3 regions of the Brevibacillus sp. YAE8 genome follow, and region 3 is predicted to be linked to each of the others. Evidence: riboswitches for the same ligand, from Rfam matches in the RefSeq annotation. Region 3 holds a riboswitch; each other region holds the start of a gene.
The links. Region 3 has a riboswitch for lysine ahead of dapD (2,3,4,5-tetrahydropyridine-2,6-dicarboxylate N-acetyltransferase). Riboswitches for the same ligand answer to the same signal wherever they lie in the genome.
Positions count from the first base shown of each region.

Region 1: it holds a riboswitch for lysine, as region 3 does, so the genes downstream of both, AC27IT_RS04055 (aspartate kinase) here and dapD (2,3,4,5-tetrahydropyridine-2,6-dicarboxylate N-acetyltransferase) in region 3, are expected to answer to the same signal.
Region 2: it holds a riboswitch for lysine, as region 3 does, so the genes downstream of both, AC27IT_RS09155 (amino acid permease) here and dapD (2,3,4,5-tetrahydropyridine-2,6-dicarboxylate N-acetyltransferase) in region 3, are expected to answer to the same signal.

Region 1 is NZ_BAAIYG010000002.1:252,736-257,229, reverse strand. Features, by position in the region: gene uvrC (excinuclease ABC subunit UvrC) at 1-1,385, shown strand, start outside; lysine riboswitch at 1,472-1,658, shown strand; gene AC27IT_RS04055 (aspartate kinase) at 1,903-3,144, shown strand; gene AC27IT_RS04050 (DUF2507 domain-containing protein) at 3,272-3,724, opposite strand; gene AC27IT_RS04045 (succinate dehydrogenase cytochrome b558 subunit) at 4,050-4,494, shown strand, end outside.
Region 2 is NZ_BAAIYG010000004.1:268,546-273,039, reverse strand. Features, by position in the region: gene AC27IT_RS09160 (TolC family protein) at 29-1,219, opposite strand; gene AC27IT_RS09155 (amino acid permease) at 1,275-2,717, opposite strand; lysine riboswitch at 2,831-3,017, opposite strand; gene AC27IT_RS09150 (DinB family protein) at 3,133-3,627, opposite strand; gene AC27IT_RS09145 (CGNR zinc finger domain-containing protein) at 3,795-4,352, shown strand; partial or broken gene AC27IT_RS09140 (inositol monophosphatase family protein) at 4,392-4,494, opposite strand, start outside.
Region 3 is NZ_BAAIYG010000005.1:255,982-260,475, reverse strand. Features, by position in the region: gene AC27IT_RS10855 (hypothetical protein) at 50-244, shown strand; gene AC27IT_RS10850 (EcsC family protein) at 274-1,092, shown strand; gene AC27IT_RS10845 (GNAT family N-acetyltransferase) at 1,093-1,638, opposite strand; gene AC27IT_RS10840 (flavodoxin) at 1,741-2,184, opposite strand; lysine riboswitch at 2,340-2,529, shown strand; gene dapD (2,3,4,5-tetrahydropyridine-2,6-dicarboxylate N-acetyltransferase) at 2,647-3,357, shown strand; gene AC27IT_RS10830 (aspartate aminotransferase family protein) at 3,372-4,494, shown strand, end outside.

The DNA.
Region 1 (4,494 bases), on a different contig from region 3:
GCGACGCGTCCGAGGTGAAAAAGCTGCTCGACCGGCTCTATCCTTTGCGCAAATGCCGCAACATGCCCAAGCAGGTATGTTTGTACTACCATTTGGGCCAATGTCTCGCCCCCTGTGTGTACGAGGTTTCGGCTGAAGAAAACCAGCGACTGGTAGATGAGATCAGCCGCTTCCTCGACGGCGGACACGAGCAGATGAAGCAGCAGCTCACGGAAAAAATGCTCCAGGCCGCAGAGGCGATGGAGTTTGAGCGGGCCAAGGAGTTCCGCGATCAGATCAAGAGCATCGAAGCGGTGATGGAGAAGCAGAAAATTACGTTCACCGATACGGTTGACCGCGACATTATCGGCTTTGCCGTGGAAAAAGGCTGGATGTGCATTCAAATTTTTTACATGCGCCAGGGCAAGATGATCGAGCGGCAGACGACCTCCTTCCCTTACTACGGAAACGAGAGCGAGGACTTCATGTCGTACGTCACCCAGTTTTACTACGACAAGCAAAACGCGCTGCCCAAAGAAATTTTGCTGCCGGAGGAAAGCGAGCCGGAGCTGTTGAGTGAATGGCTGGGAGTCAAGGTGTTGACGCCCAAGCGCAGCAAAAAGCGCGAGCTGGTACAGATGGCTTGTGAAAACGCGCGGATCGCCCTGCAGGAAAAGTTCGCCCTGATGTCCAAGGACGACGCGCGGACCGTTCAGGCGGTGCACAACCTGGGGCATGTGCTGGGGATCGGCGTCCCGCACCGGATCGAGGCGTTCGACAACTCCAACATCCAAGGAACCGAGCCTGTGTCGGCGATGATTGTCTTTACGGACGGCCGTCCGGACAAAAAGGAATACCGCAAGTTCAAGATCAAGACAGTCGAAGGGCCGGACGATTACGGCTCCATGCGCGAGGTAATCCGCAGACGGTATTCGCGCTTGCTGAAGGAAAACCAGCCGCTGCCCGATCTGATCGTCATCGACGGGGGCAAAGGGCAGATCAGCGCCGCCATGGACGTGCTGGAAAACGAGCTGGGGCTGTACATCCCGGTCTGCGGCCTGGCCAAAGACGAAAAGCACAAAACCGCGCAGTTGATGTACGGCGATCCGCCGGAGCCGGTGAATCTGAAGCGGGACAGCTACGAGTTTTACTTGCTGCAGCGCATTCAGGACGAGGTGCACCGGTTTGCGATTACGTTTCACCGACAATCCCGGACGAAGACGATGCTCTCCTCCCAGCTCGACGAAATACCGGGCATCGGCGAAAAGCGGCGCAAGCTGTTGTTTACCCATTTTGGCTCGCTGAAAAAAATGCGCGAGGCGACGGTGGAGGATTTCCGGCAGTTGGGGATCGGCGACAAGCTGGCGAAGCAGATTATCGCCCATTTGCGCAAGCTGGAATCGTAACGTTTTTTTCAAAAAGCAATTGAACCGTTCGGATTCCCGTGATATAATGCGTTTCAAACAGAATAGTTAGCCTCACTTCCCTTATGAAGTGAGGTAGAGGCGCGAAAACCAAGAGTACCACCCTGAGATCGGGTATCTGTGAAGGGAGCGGGAAAGGGGAATTCGCCGAAGTGTGGAGGAAAACCCGTAGTTCTCCATGCTGGGTCTGCATTGAACAAGTGCAGGACTGTCATCTGGCTCTTAACCGGCGTCAGATGGAGTGCTATCTCACGGTGTGTCAATGTGAGCGGTGATAGGTGTTGTCCTGTCATGTGCTGCATTGTCCGCGTGTATTGGGAGGGAGGAACCGGTATGTCGAAACAGTAGGCAGCGGCAGGTACTTATTCCTTGTCGGTGCCTTTTTTATAAAGTGACAGGTAAAATTTTCCATAAACGAACAAGCGAAAACAAGCTAATAAAACGAGAGAAAACGATACATTCTACAAACATTGGATATGAGAAAAGGGAGAGAAGCCGCATGGGGTTGATCGTGCAGAAATACGGAGGCACCTCTGTAGGGACTATTGAGCGAATTTTACGAGTTGCGGACCGAATTATCAGCTACAAAGAAGAAGGGCATGACCTGGTAGTCGTCGTGTCTGCGATGGGCAAATCTACCGACGTCCTGGTAGATATGGCCAAACAGATCAGCGCCTACCCTTCCGAGCGTGAAATGGATATGCTGCTGACCACGGGGGAGCAAGTATCGATCGCATTGCTCGCGATGGCCTTGCATTCCAAAGGCTACGATGCCATTTCTTTGACTGGCTGGCAGGCCGGAGTGACGACAGAAGCGATCCACGGCCGGGCGCGGATCAAGCAAATTGATCCACAGCGCATTCAGGCGGAGCTCGGTCGAGGCCGCGTCGTGATTGTGGCAGGGTTCCAAGGTCTTAGCGACGAAGGAGAAATTACAACGCTCGGCCGCGGTGGATCGGATACATCGGCGGTTACGCTGGCAGCCAGCCTGAATGCTGACAAATGCGAGATTTTTACAGACGTTTCTGGCGTTTACACGGCCGACCCACGCATGGTGCCGGCAGCAAGCAAGCTGAATACGATCTCGTATGATGAAATGCTGGAGCTTGCCAATCTCGGCGCAGGCGTCCTGCATCCGCGTTCGGTGGAGGCTGCGAAAAAATACAAGGTACGGCTGGTGGTCCGCTCCAGCTTTACTGCCGAAGAGGGTACGTACGTTGAGGAGGTTGCCAACATGGAAACAGGAAGAGTAGTAAGTGGAGTCGCGCATGACGAAGATATCGCCAAAGTTACGGTTGTCGGGATGCCTGCAAAGGTGGGGACTCTTTCCCGCCTGTTCAATACACTCGCAGACAACCAGGTGAACGTCGACATCATCATTCAAAGCTCCTACGATGCCGCTGTCACGAACATTTCGTTTACGGTCGCGGCAGATGACTTGAAAAAGGCGCTGGATACGCTGGAAAACAACAAAGCGGAGCTGGGCTTCGAAAAAGTCGACTTCGAGCAAAACTTGACCAAAGTGTCCATCGTCGGCTCCGGCATGGTGAACAATCCGGGGGTTGCCGCTGAGATGTTCCGCGTTTTGGCTGAAAAAGAAATTTCTATTAAAATGGTTTCGACGTCGGACATCAAAGTGTCCTGCGTTATTCCTGCTGGCCAAACCGAGCTTGCCGTTCGCAGCCTGCATACGGCATACGGACTTGATGTGGCGGAAACAGCAGTCGTGCACGGCTTATAAGAAGCAAATGCTCCCTCGCCCGCTGGCAGAGGGGGCATCTTTTTGAATGATTCGCGAGTGCGGGTTCCCGCTGCCTTTTGCAATGACAAAAGTATGGCAGTATCCCGCACAAAGGCGAACGGCTTGTTTATTTTTGCGTCCGCACCTTGATAAGAATGCGGGACGAGCTTTCGATCTCCAGTTGTGCGGACGTGTCCTTGCCCTTCCACTGCTCGATGCTGCCGGCGATGATTCCGGCTTCCAGTGACAAGGCGCGGCTGAGCCGCTCGGGCGTTTGGTAGTTGTAGATAGTGTGCGAGAGCTTGTAGACGATCGCGTCTGCCGTTTCTTCCACGAGATCGAGCTGTCCCAGCCCAAGGCGGATAAAAGGGAGAATCGGGCCCGTGGAAGACTGAACCGGAATTTTCCGGCCGATGTCTTTGCCCAGCCAGTACAATATCGGGCTTTCGCTGTCTCCCAATAAGGCGTTCGTCAATGTTTCGCGGAGCAGATGGTAGCCGAGATAGGGCATGTGCATGCGTTCGGCCACCGGAATCGTGTGGGGCGGCAACAGGGCTGCCAACTGATCGGTATCTTTCATCTCGCTTCCCTCCTGTCTGTACTAGATTATGAGAGGGAGGCTTGCTTCATGACCGATTAAGAGAAAAAATAGTGAAACTAAACAAAGTTATTCTATCAATGTATTTAGTCTACTGATTGTCTTGACGCTATGTGTCGACAAGAGTACAATTGGATTTGGTCAAAGTTTTGCCCAACTTTTTTTCGTATTTTGACACATTCCGACAAAGTTAGGCGTGGAGAGAGCTAACGGTTTTTTGGCATGTCTAATGGGTCAGGCAATGGGTTAGGATATGGGAGAAAGGTCCATAAAAGAGCGCTACATACACTGAAAGGGGGACCATTGTATGGCGAAAGGCCATAGCTTTCTCAGTCACAAGCTGCACTCACTTCTTGGTTTGTTTCCGATCGGGCTCTTCCTGCTGTTCCACTTGACAGCCAACTACCAGGCGACCCGTGGAGCCGAAGCTTTCAACCAGACGGTAGGTCTGATTGAAAACGTTCCACTTCTGCTTGTAGTTGAATTTGTCTTCATCTACATCCCGATCCTGTTTCACGCTGTTTACGGTCTCTACATCGCGTTCCAAGCGAAACAAAACGTAGGGAACTTCGGTTACTTCAGAAACCACATGTTTCTGTGGCAACGGGTAACAGGTATCATTACCCTCATTTTCATTGTTTGGCACGTATGGGAAACTCGCATTCAGAAGGCATTGGGTGCACATGTTGACTTCGACATGGTCGCAAACATTTTCAGCAGCCCAGCAATGATCGTATTCTACACAATCGGGA
Region 2 (4,494 bases), on a different contig from region 3:
GAGATCGAATATTTCGTAACGCGAAATATTAAAGGCCAACCGATTGATTCAAGGTGCTGACAGCGATGTTGTATTGATAGAGAGAATCGGCTGCTTTTGTTTCAGAATCAAACAATTCAGCTTCTGTTTCGATCAGGTCGTTCAGAGATACTTTTTTGTTCGCATAATCGGTGAGTGTGGCGTGATAAGTTTTCCATGCTTCGTCTTTTGCGGCGGTGCTTTCATCTAGCGCTTTTTTTGCTGCGACCGCTTTTTCGTAGGCGTCGCTCACTTCCTGATCGACTTTTTGCTTGAGCTTTTGCAGCAGCAGCTCAGCTTTGCGCAATTCGTTGAGTGCGATTCTTCCTTTGTATGTGCTGATAGCGGCATACTCGGAGGTGTAGTCCACTTTTACCTGGGCAAACGCTCTCTCTGCTTCCGCTTTGACCATGTCAGGGCGTTTTTGGTAGGCGAGAGCTTTGGTTTCTTCCAGCGTTGGCAGCGGGGTATAGGAGAGTTTGCTGGTTTCCAGCAGCCATTGTCTGTCCCTTTTTTCGTTCAGCAATTCATTGAGCTTGGTTAATGCTTGCTTGAAGCTGTTTTCCAGCTCGGACAGCTTTTCTTTCGCAGCGCTGTCCTGGGCCCAGGTTTGGCGTCTGATGCTGTTCTTTTGCAGCTTGATTTTTTCTTCGAGCGCCCGCGCTTCAAAGTACGCTTTTTGTACTTGCATTTGCAAGCTGATTTTCGAAGCGTTATAGGATGCCTCGTCTACGAGCAATGTTTTTTGCGCCTTGGCTGTTTCTTCGTATTTTTTCTTTGCTTCATCCAGAGTATTGATGTCATCTTTCTTGATGGCGGCCTTATCGCGCAGCGTCATGAGGGTTTCGTAGCGGGTGTTGTCATACGTCAGCCGCAGCAGTTCCAGATCAACGTCGTTTTTCAGTGCCTGCTCTACGGCATGGTCGAGGGACAAGGGAACGATTTGGGTCTGTTCCGCTGCTGCGACGAGAGGTTCTTCCGCCAGAGCGAGATGAGCATTGCCTGCCAACAGCGCGGCAACCAGCGTGGTGCTGTAAATGTGCTTGGACAACCTGGATTTCATTATGCTACCTCCTATAAAAAGTAAGAAAATATAATGATAACGATTATCATTATCGAATTTCATGAACAGTATATATTTCCATGCGTTATTCGTCAATACGAAATATGAAAATGTGATAGGAAATATAGTTTGCGCCAAAAAAAAGATTCCCTGCGACGAGGGAATCTTGTAGAGAGTTGTTGCAACGCTATTTTTATTTTTCGTCCATGCTGAGATCGACTTTGTTCAGTGGTACCAGCTTGCTTTTTTTCGTGTATTTGTAAACCAGCCAGACGATCAAAAACAGCGGCAGTCCGATGTAGGAGACGAAAACGCCGTTCCAGTCGATTTCTCCGCCGATGAACGCGGAGTAGTTTTGGCCGATGATGACGATGCAGCAAATGATGAAGGCGAAGATCGGGCCAAACGGGAACAGCTTCGCCCGGTACGGCAAATCGCGCAGATCGCGGCCTTGCGCCAAGTAAGCTTTGCGGAAGCGATAGTGGCTGACGGCGATGCCGAGCCAGGCGATGAAGCCAGACATACCGGAGGCGTTCAGCAGCCACACGTACACTTCGCCATCGCCGAACAGCGAGGACAAAAACGCCAGCGCGCCGATGGCAGCCGTCATGATGAGGGCATTGACGGGGACGCCGTTGCGTGTCACTTTGGCAAACCATTTCGGAGCTTTGCCTTCCTTCGCCAGCACCCACAGCATACGGGTGGAAGCGTACATGCCGGAGTTCCCCGCCGACAGGACGGAAGTGAGAATGACTGCGTTCATTACGGAGGCGGCAAAGGCAAAGCCGGCTTTTTCAAACACGATCGTAAACGGACTGATGGCAATATCGGTAATGTCTCCGCTGATGAGATTCGGATTGTCGTACGGAACGAGCAGCCCGATAATCAGGATCGCGAAAATATAGAACAGCAAGATGCGCCAAAAAATCTGGCGAATCGCTTTCGGGATGTTGCGGGCAGGGTCTTCGCTCTCCCCGGCGGCCACACCGACCAGCTCAGTTCCCTGGAAGGAGAACCCGGCAATCATGAATACCCCAAGGAGGGCCATGAAGCCGCCGTTGAATGGCGCGTCGCCTTTGGTGAAGTTTTGGAAGCCGACTGCTTCGCCGCCCATGATGCCAAAAATCATCAAAACACCGATTATGATAAAGACAATGACGGTCACGACTTTAATCAGGGCAAACCAGTATTCGGATTCGCCGTAGCCTTTGACAGACAACAAGTTCAGAGCAAACATCAGGACGAGGAACAGGGCACTCCACAAGATGGCGGGAGTATCCGGGAACCAGTATTTCATAATCAGCGCCGCAGCGGATAGCTCGACGGCAATCGTAATCGCCCAGTTGTACCAGTAATTCCAGCCCAGCGCGAAGCCGAGGGACGGATCGACGAATTTGGTGGCGTACGTAGAAAACGAGCCGGATACAGGCATGAAGGCAGCCATTTCCCCCAGGCTGGTCATCAAAAAGTAAACCATGATGCTGATGGCGATGTAGGCGACCAAGGCTCCGCCCGGTCCAGCCTCGTGAATCGAGCCTCCGCTCGCCAGGAACAGGCCCGTCCCGATGGAGCCGCCGATGGCGATCATCGTCAGATGGCGGGCTTTCAAACCACGTTGCAGTTGATTCTGTGACATATGCTGCTTGCACGACCTTTCTAAAAATTTGAGAAGGTCGGTCGGAAAAGAAAAAACCGCCAATAGCCAAAAAACGGCACAGGGCGGTATGATCCAATCCCCACCAAGCCTTCACTGAAGATAGCACACCACGTTTGCCCGGCAAGCAAACGTGACAGTTCTGTCCCTTTCGGGTACAGCCCCAGCCCATGCGCACAGAGATACGCCATGAGCTTCGGCGGCTTTTCCCTTTCCTGGAGTCATTGATTTCTTCTGAATCTCGTACAGGATGACATAAAAGCCGCGACCTCTACCCTCACCGTGAATGATGAGGATAACATGTATGAAATTGATTTATTTATCAACTATATAAGATTGACGGTTATTTATCAACGAAAAAAGTTGCGCTGCAAAATATTGGCATGGAGAGGTTTTGCTACAAAAAGGATCGGCGTGCAGGCCAGGAGCCTTGCAACTTGCGGATCTGCACGATTTGCCCTGTGTGAAAAGCGTCGTGCAAAATAATGCTCATCACGCTTTGCCCGGCAGGGATGCTCGGAAGCGGCTGGTCGAACGCTTCGTCTGACAGAGCGACGAGCTTTTCATGAATTTGGCGATGGACGGTTTCCATCCGCTGTACGGTGGCCTGCCAGGCTGCTTCGTCGTCGGGCGCTCCCGAAGGCTGGAACGTGTCGTCGTTCGTCTCGGCGGTATTGATAAATTCCGTGCCGGACAGACGGTGCAGCAACCGTTCCTTGAAGTAAAGCAGGTGGCTGACATTTTCCCAAATCGTGTTCGCCGCCGCGCCTTCCGGCCGCCAGCTTGCTTGCGCAGCCGTTACGCCGGCCAGGGCGTGCTTGAGCGGCGGAAACCAGTCTTCTTTGTCATACGTGCATTCCCATTCGTGAACAAGCAGTTCCATCCGATTCATGTGGTTCCTCCTCGTCTGTCAAACAGATTGGTGAAACGTTATAATGGCAATAAGAAGCAGCTTGTAACCACCTAAATATTTTATGTTGGTTACAGATAGAGAATACCATACACAGGCTGAGCATACAAGAAGCAAAAGAAACGAAAAGCAGATGGGGGAAGAGTGGAGTGAACTGGCTGTGCATTGATTTTTTAAACAGTGATTGGCGCGATTGGCGCGGGTCTGGCCGCAGGGAAAATCGGCTGGCGAAGCAGGAATGGCTGGAGCAGCTTTTGCGGGAATACGCTTTGCACGCCCCATTGCCTATTGATGAGGCGAGTGCAGTGGCGCTGTTGCGTTTGCGCGAATATATGCGCAGTCTGCTGGAGCGGGTCGTGCGCGGGGAAGCGTTGCGGCAGGAGGAACTGGAGGAGCTGAATCAGACGCTCGCGAAGGCGCCTTTTCACGTTCGCGTCATCTCTGCGGGCAAGGAGAGCGGGTATGAGCAGGAGCTGGTCAGCGCCTCCAGCGGCTGGGAGCTGGTGATGGCCCGCATCGCGGCTTCCTTTGCCACGCTGCTGCTTCCTGAGCACGTGCAGCGCATCAAGATTTGCGACAACGAGGACTGCCGATGGGTGTTTTACGATGAAAGCCGCAATCGGGTACGCCGCTGGTGCGATGACAAAATGTGCGGCAATCTCATGAAGGTGCGCCGTTTTCGGGAGCGGCAAAAGGAGAAAAAGTAAGGAATCGGCCGTAAGCTTGCCGACGGAGAGATTCATCGGTTCCGAGGACGCAAACAGCGTGCCCAGGACGGATTCGGACAGCGCTGTTTTGGCCGAGACACTAATTTTGCTGCCATTCAAAAAAGCGCCCTGTCTTGCAATG
Region 3 (4,494 bases):
CCCCTTGCATGTGGCAAGGGGGTTTTTGCAAAGGTGGGGAGCAAGCAAGATGACGGATGAACAGATTGCGATTCTGCAAGCGTTCGGCTTTTGCGTCGAAAACGGACAAGTGAAACATTTGAAGCTGGGAATCGTAACAGACAGTGAGGAATTTGCGCGTTTTTCCCAGGCAGAGGAGCTGCGGGCGCATATCAAATCGCTGCTTCGCAACCAATGCCAATGGAAGCGCGGCAAAGAAACATAGAAGCAATGATCCGGGAGGGATTGCGGCAGATGGAGTCGAGACAGGTTTTGCAGCAGGCATTGGAAGAGGTGGAGGCATGGGAGCGCGACCAGAACGATTTGTGGTTCTGGGAAAAGCTCGGCAGGCTTCCGTTCGTTTTTCTCGATAAAATGACGCCGAATTTCGTCCGGGAAAAGCTGGGGACAGCCGTGGACGAGATGGCCGCGTTTCTGGAAACAGGGGGAACGTATCTCGTTCAGGATACGGCGATTTACAGCAAGTTCGCTCCCCGCTTGAAAAGGGATGGCGCGGGCATTCCGCAGACCGCAGAAGTCGCAGGGGCACCGCTCGTCCTCATGGATGAGATTGCCCGCGAGCTGAAAGAATCGCGCGCGACCTTTGCCACGGTACAGGGCGCAACGACAGGCATCGGCGGCATTTTTACGCTAGCGATTGATATTCCGTTGCTGCTCGGCACGTCGCTGAAAGTGCTGCAAGAAATGGCGCTATGCTACGGCTATCGCCCGGAGGACAAGCGGGAGCGGCTATTCGTGGTCAAATGCCTGCAGTTCGCTTCTTCCGATATCGTCGGCAAAAAGGCGATACTGGCTGAGCTGTCGCGCTTTGACGAGCCTGCTGCGCAAAAAGACGTCATGGCACAATTGCAGGGCTGGCGGGAAGTCGTGGTGACGTACACGGAAAATTTTGGCTGGAAAAAGCTGTTTCAGATGGTGCCGATTGCAGGCATCCTGTTCGGGGCGTACTTGAATCGCTCAACCGTCCAGGATGTCGCCGAAGCGGGGCGAATGCTGTACCGCAAGCGGCGAATCCTGGAGCGATTGCGCGTGGAGCAAAACAAAGAGGAATGATTAGCTCCAGTCCTCTGCCGTGATCGCAAATAGGAGGTGATCTTCCCACACGCCGTTGATTTGCAAATAGCGCAAGGACAACCCTTCGTGGCGAAAGCCGTTTTTCTCCAACACGCGGATGGAGGGAGTATTGCGGGGCATGACAGCGGCCTGTACCCGGTGCAGCCCGGCTTCCTGGAAGGCGTACGCGAGCGCAAGCCGTACGGCCGCAGTGGTGTAGCCTTTGCCGTTGCAGGCTTCATCCATGAAGTAGCCGATGGTCGCGTTTTGCCAGGCGCCGCGCACGACGTTTGACAGAGCGACGCGGCCGATCATTTCGTCCGTGTCGCGCAAAAACACGCCAAAGGCGAAGGCGGTCCCTGCTGCAAAGTCTTGCTCCGCTTGCGCAATTTGCGCCTCCTGACCGCTCAGCGTCAGGAAGGCGGCGGAGCGGAGCGGCTCGAACGGTTGCAGGAAGGCATGATTACGCAGCCGAAGCTTCAGAAGCTCGGCTGCGTCATTTGCTTGCAGTGGTCGCAAGTAGACCGTATGCGTATGTAACGTCATGATATCAATCCTCCTTCTTGAGAAAAGATGGATCGACATTGTATCATGACAGCTCTTGCTTGAAAAGGATTTTTTTGGACAACTTCTTTTCCGGCGCTAGTCTTAGCCGAGCAGCTCGGAGAAGGAAACGCCAAACTGTTTGCAAATCTCTACTTCTTTTGCGTTAGGAGACAGCTCGATTTTCAGACCTTCGAGTGGAGTTTCCGCTCCGCGCTCGCTCGCTTTTTTCAGCAAAATATCTACAGCAGCGCCCACATGCTCGTAAGCGGAGTCGCAGGAACCGAAAGCCGCGACTTTTTTGCCGCTCAAATCAATATCGTCCATCTCTTCGTAAAAGTCCAGGCACTCGTCTGGCAGATCGCCGTCGCCCCATGTATAGGCACCGAGCAAAATGGCATCGTAGTCTTCCAGTTCCTTGGCAGTGGCATCCATGACTTCTTTTATCTCCAGGTCTTTTCCGGTGGAACGAATCCCTTCGGCAATTGCTTCAGCAACTTCCTGCGTGTTTCCTGTCATGCTTGCGTACACCATCAAAATGCGGCTCATAAGAAGTAAACCCTCCAAATAAGATAATGAAAATCATTCTCACACAAATAAAATAATGAAAATGATTCTCGTTGTCAACAGTTATTTTTCTTTCCATAAAGCTGTTGCCACAAGTGATTGATTTTGGTAGAGTAAAATGAAATTATAATATTGGAAGTCTAAATAGAGGTGCGCCGAAGATGAGTACATCTTTTCGTAATCTGCCAGGGGGCGGGAAGAGAGGGAAAGGCTAAAGCGCCGAAGCTGTTGCTGTTCCCCTCGGATAGCAGCGGCTGGGGTGATTCGTGAACAATGAGCATCCTGTCACAAAAGGCAATCGCCTGTTTGTGGAGCGCTATTTACGATTTGCTTGGGCAGTATGGAAAGCAATGAGATAGCGAATGCACTCATTGCTTTTTTTAGTCAGGGGAGCGGTTCGCTCTCGTTGACAGGCACGCTTTTTATTAAAAGGAGGATGTACCAGTGAACATGATGGATGCCAATGAAATTATCGCGTTTATTCAAAAAAGCGAGAAGAAAACACCAGTGAAACTATACGTGAAAGGCAATCTGGAGGGCATTGACTTCGGTGCCAGCTCCAAGACGTTCATTACAGGCACGACTGGCGTTGTGTTTGGCGAATGGAAAGAAATCGAGCCGGTTCTGGCTGCGAACGCGGACAAAATCGAAGACTACGTAGTAGAAAGCGACCGCCGCAATTCGGCGATTCCGTTGCTCGACACAAAAGGAATCCAGGCGCGCATCGAGCCAGGCGCGATTATCCGCGACCAGGTGACGATCGGCAACAACGCAGTCATCATGATGGGCGCTACGATCAACATCGGTGCTGTGATTGGCGAAGGCACGATGATCGACATGAACGTCGTCGTCGGCGGCCGCGGAACGATCGGGAAAAACTGCCATATCGGCGCTGGTTCTGTCATCGCAGGCGTCATCGAGCCGCCTTCCGCGCAGCCAGTCGTAGTGGAAGATGACGTCGTAATCGGTGCCAACGCCGTGGTTCTGGAAGGCGTGCGCGTAGGAAAAGGCGCGGTTGTGGCAGCGGGCGCGGTCGTCATTGAAGACGTGCCGCCATACGTTGTGGTGGCTGGTACACCAGCGCGCGTGATTAAACAGATCGACGACAAAACTCGCTCCAAGACGGAGATCAAGCAGGAGCTACGTCAACTGTAGGGGAGAGAGCTCACATGGACTGGCGTACGCTTGATGAACAATACATCGTCTCTTCCTACAAACGCTTGCCGATCGCGATCGAAAAAGGGGAAGGCAACTACCTGTACGACACAGCGGGCAAAAAGTATTTGGATTTGTTTACGGGGCTGGCCGTCAATGTGCTCGGCCACTCCCATCCGCGGATCGTCCAGGCGCTGCGCGAACAGGGCGAGCGCTTCCTGCACATTTCCAACGTATTTTTGAACCAGCCGGCAATCCGGTTGGCCCAGCGGCTGGTGGAGCAGACGATCCCGGGAAAAGTGTTTTTCACAAATTCCGGTGCGGAAGCGACCGAAGCCGCGATCAAAATGATCCACAAATGGACGAAGGCAGAAGGGGCCGGGCGCGAAGGGATTGTCGTGCTCCGCAACAGCTTTCACGGCAGAACATTGGGCGCGGTGCGGCTGACCAGACAGGCCCATGTGTATCAGGATTTTCCGCAGCCGGACTTTCCGGTGTACGAGCTAGACCCTGAAGATGCGGACGGCTTGCGGGCGATTTGCCGCGACGCGAAGCCGGCCGCTGTCCTGATGGAGCCTGTGCTCGGCTCTGGAGGGGTCGTGCCGCTGTCGGAGCCGTTTTTGCGCGAAGTGGCGGCGATTTGCCAGGAGGAAGGCATGCTGTTTGCCATGGACGAAATCCAGACAGGCATGGGACGCACTGGTAAGCTGTTTGCCTACCAGCACGCAGGCGTGACGCCGGATTTGATCTTGTTTGCCAAAGGCGTAGGCGGAGGGCTTCCGCTCGGTGGCGTGATTGCCGGAACGAAGCTGATGAACCAGTTCAAGCCGGGCGACCACGGGACGACCTTTGCGCCGTCGCCGCTTTCGGCGGCTCTCGGCAACGTGGTGCTGGATGAGCTGCTCGATCCTGCTTTTGCGGCAAGCGTGGACGAAGTGATCGCGTACTTGTGGGCGGGCCTCGAATCGCTGCGCGCGCGTCTCCCGGAACAGTTGCAGGCGCTCCGCGGCAAAGGCATGATGGTCGGCATCCCGCTCAGCGCCGCACCGGAAGAGGTCAGCCGTTTGCAGCAGGCATTGCTTGATCGCGGCATTCTCGTGGACGTGACGCAAAAGACAATCGTGCGTCTGCTGCCGC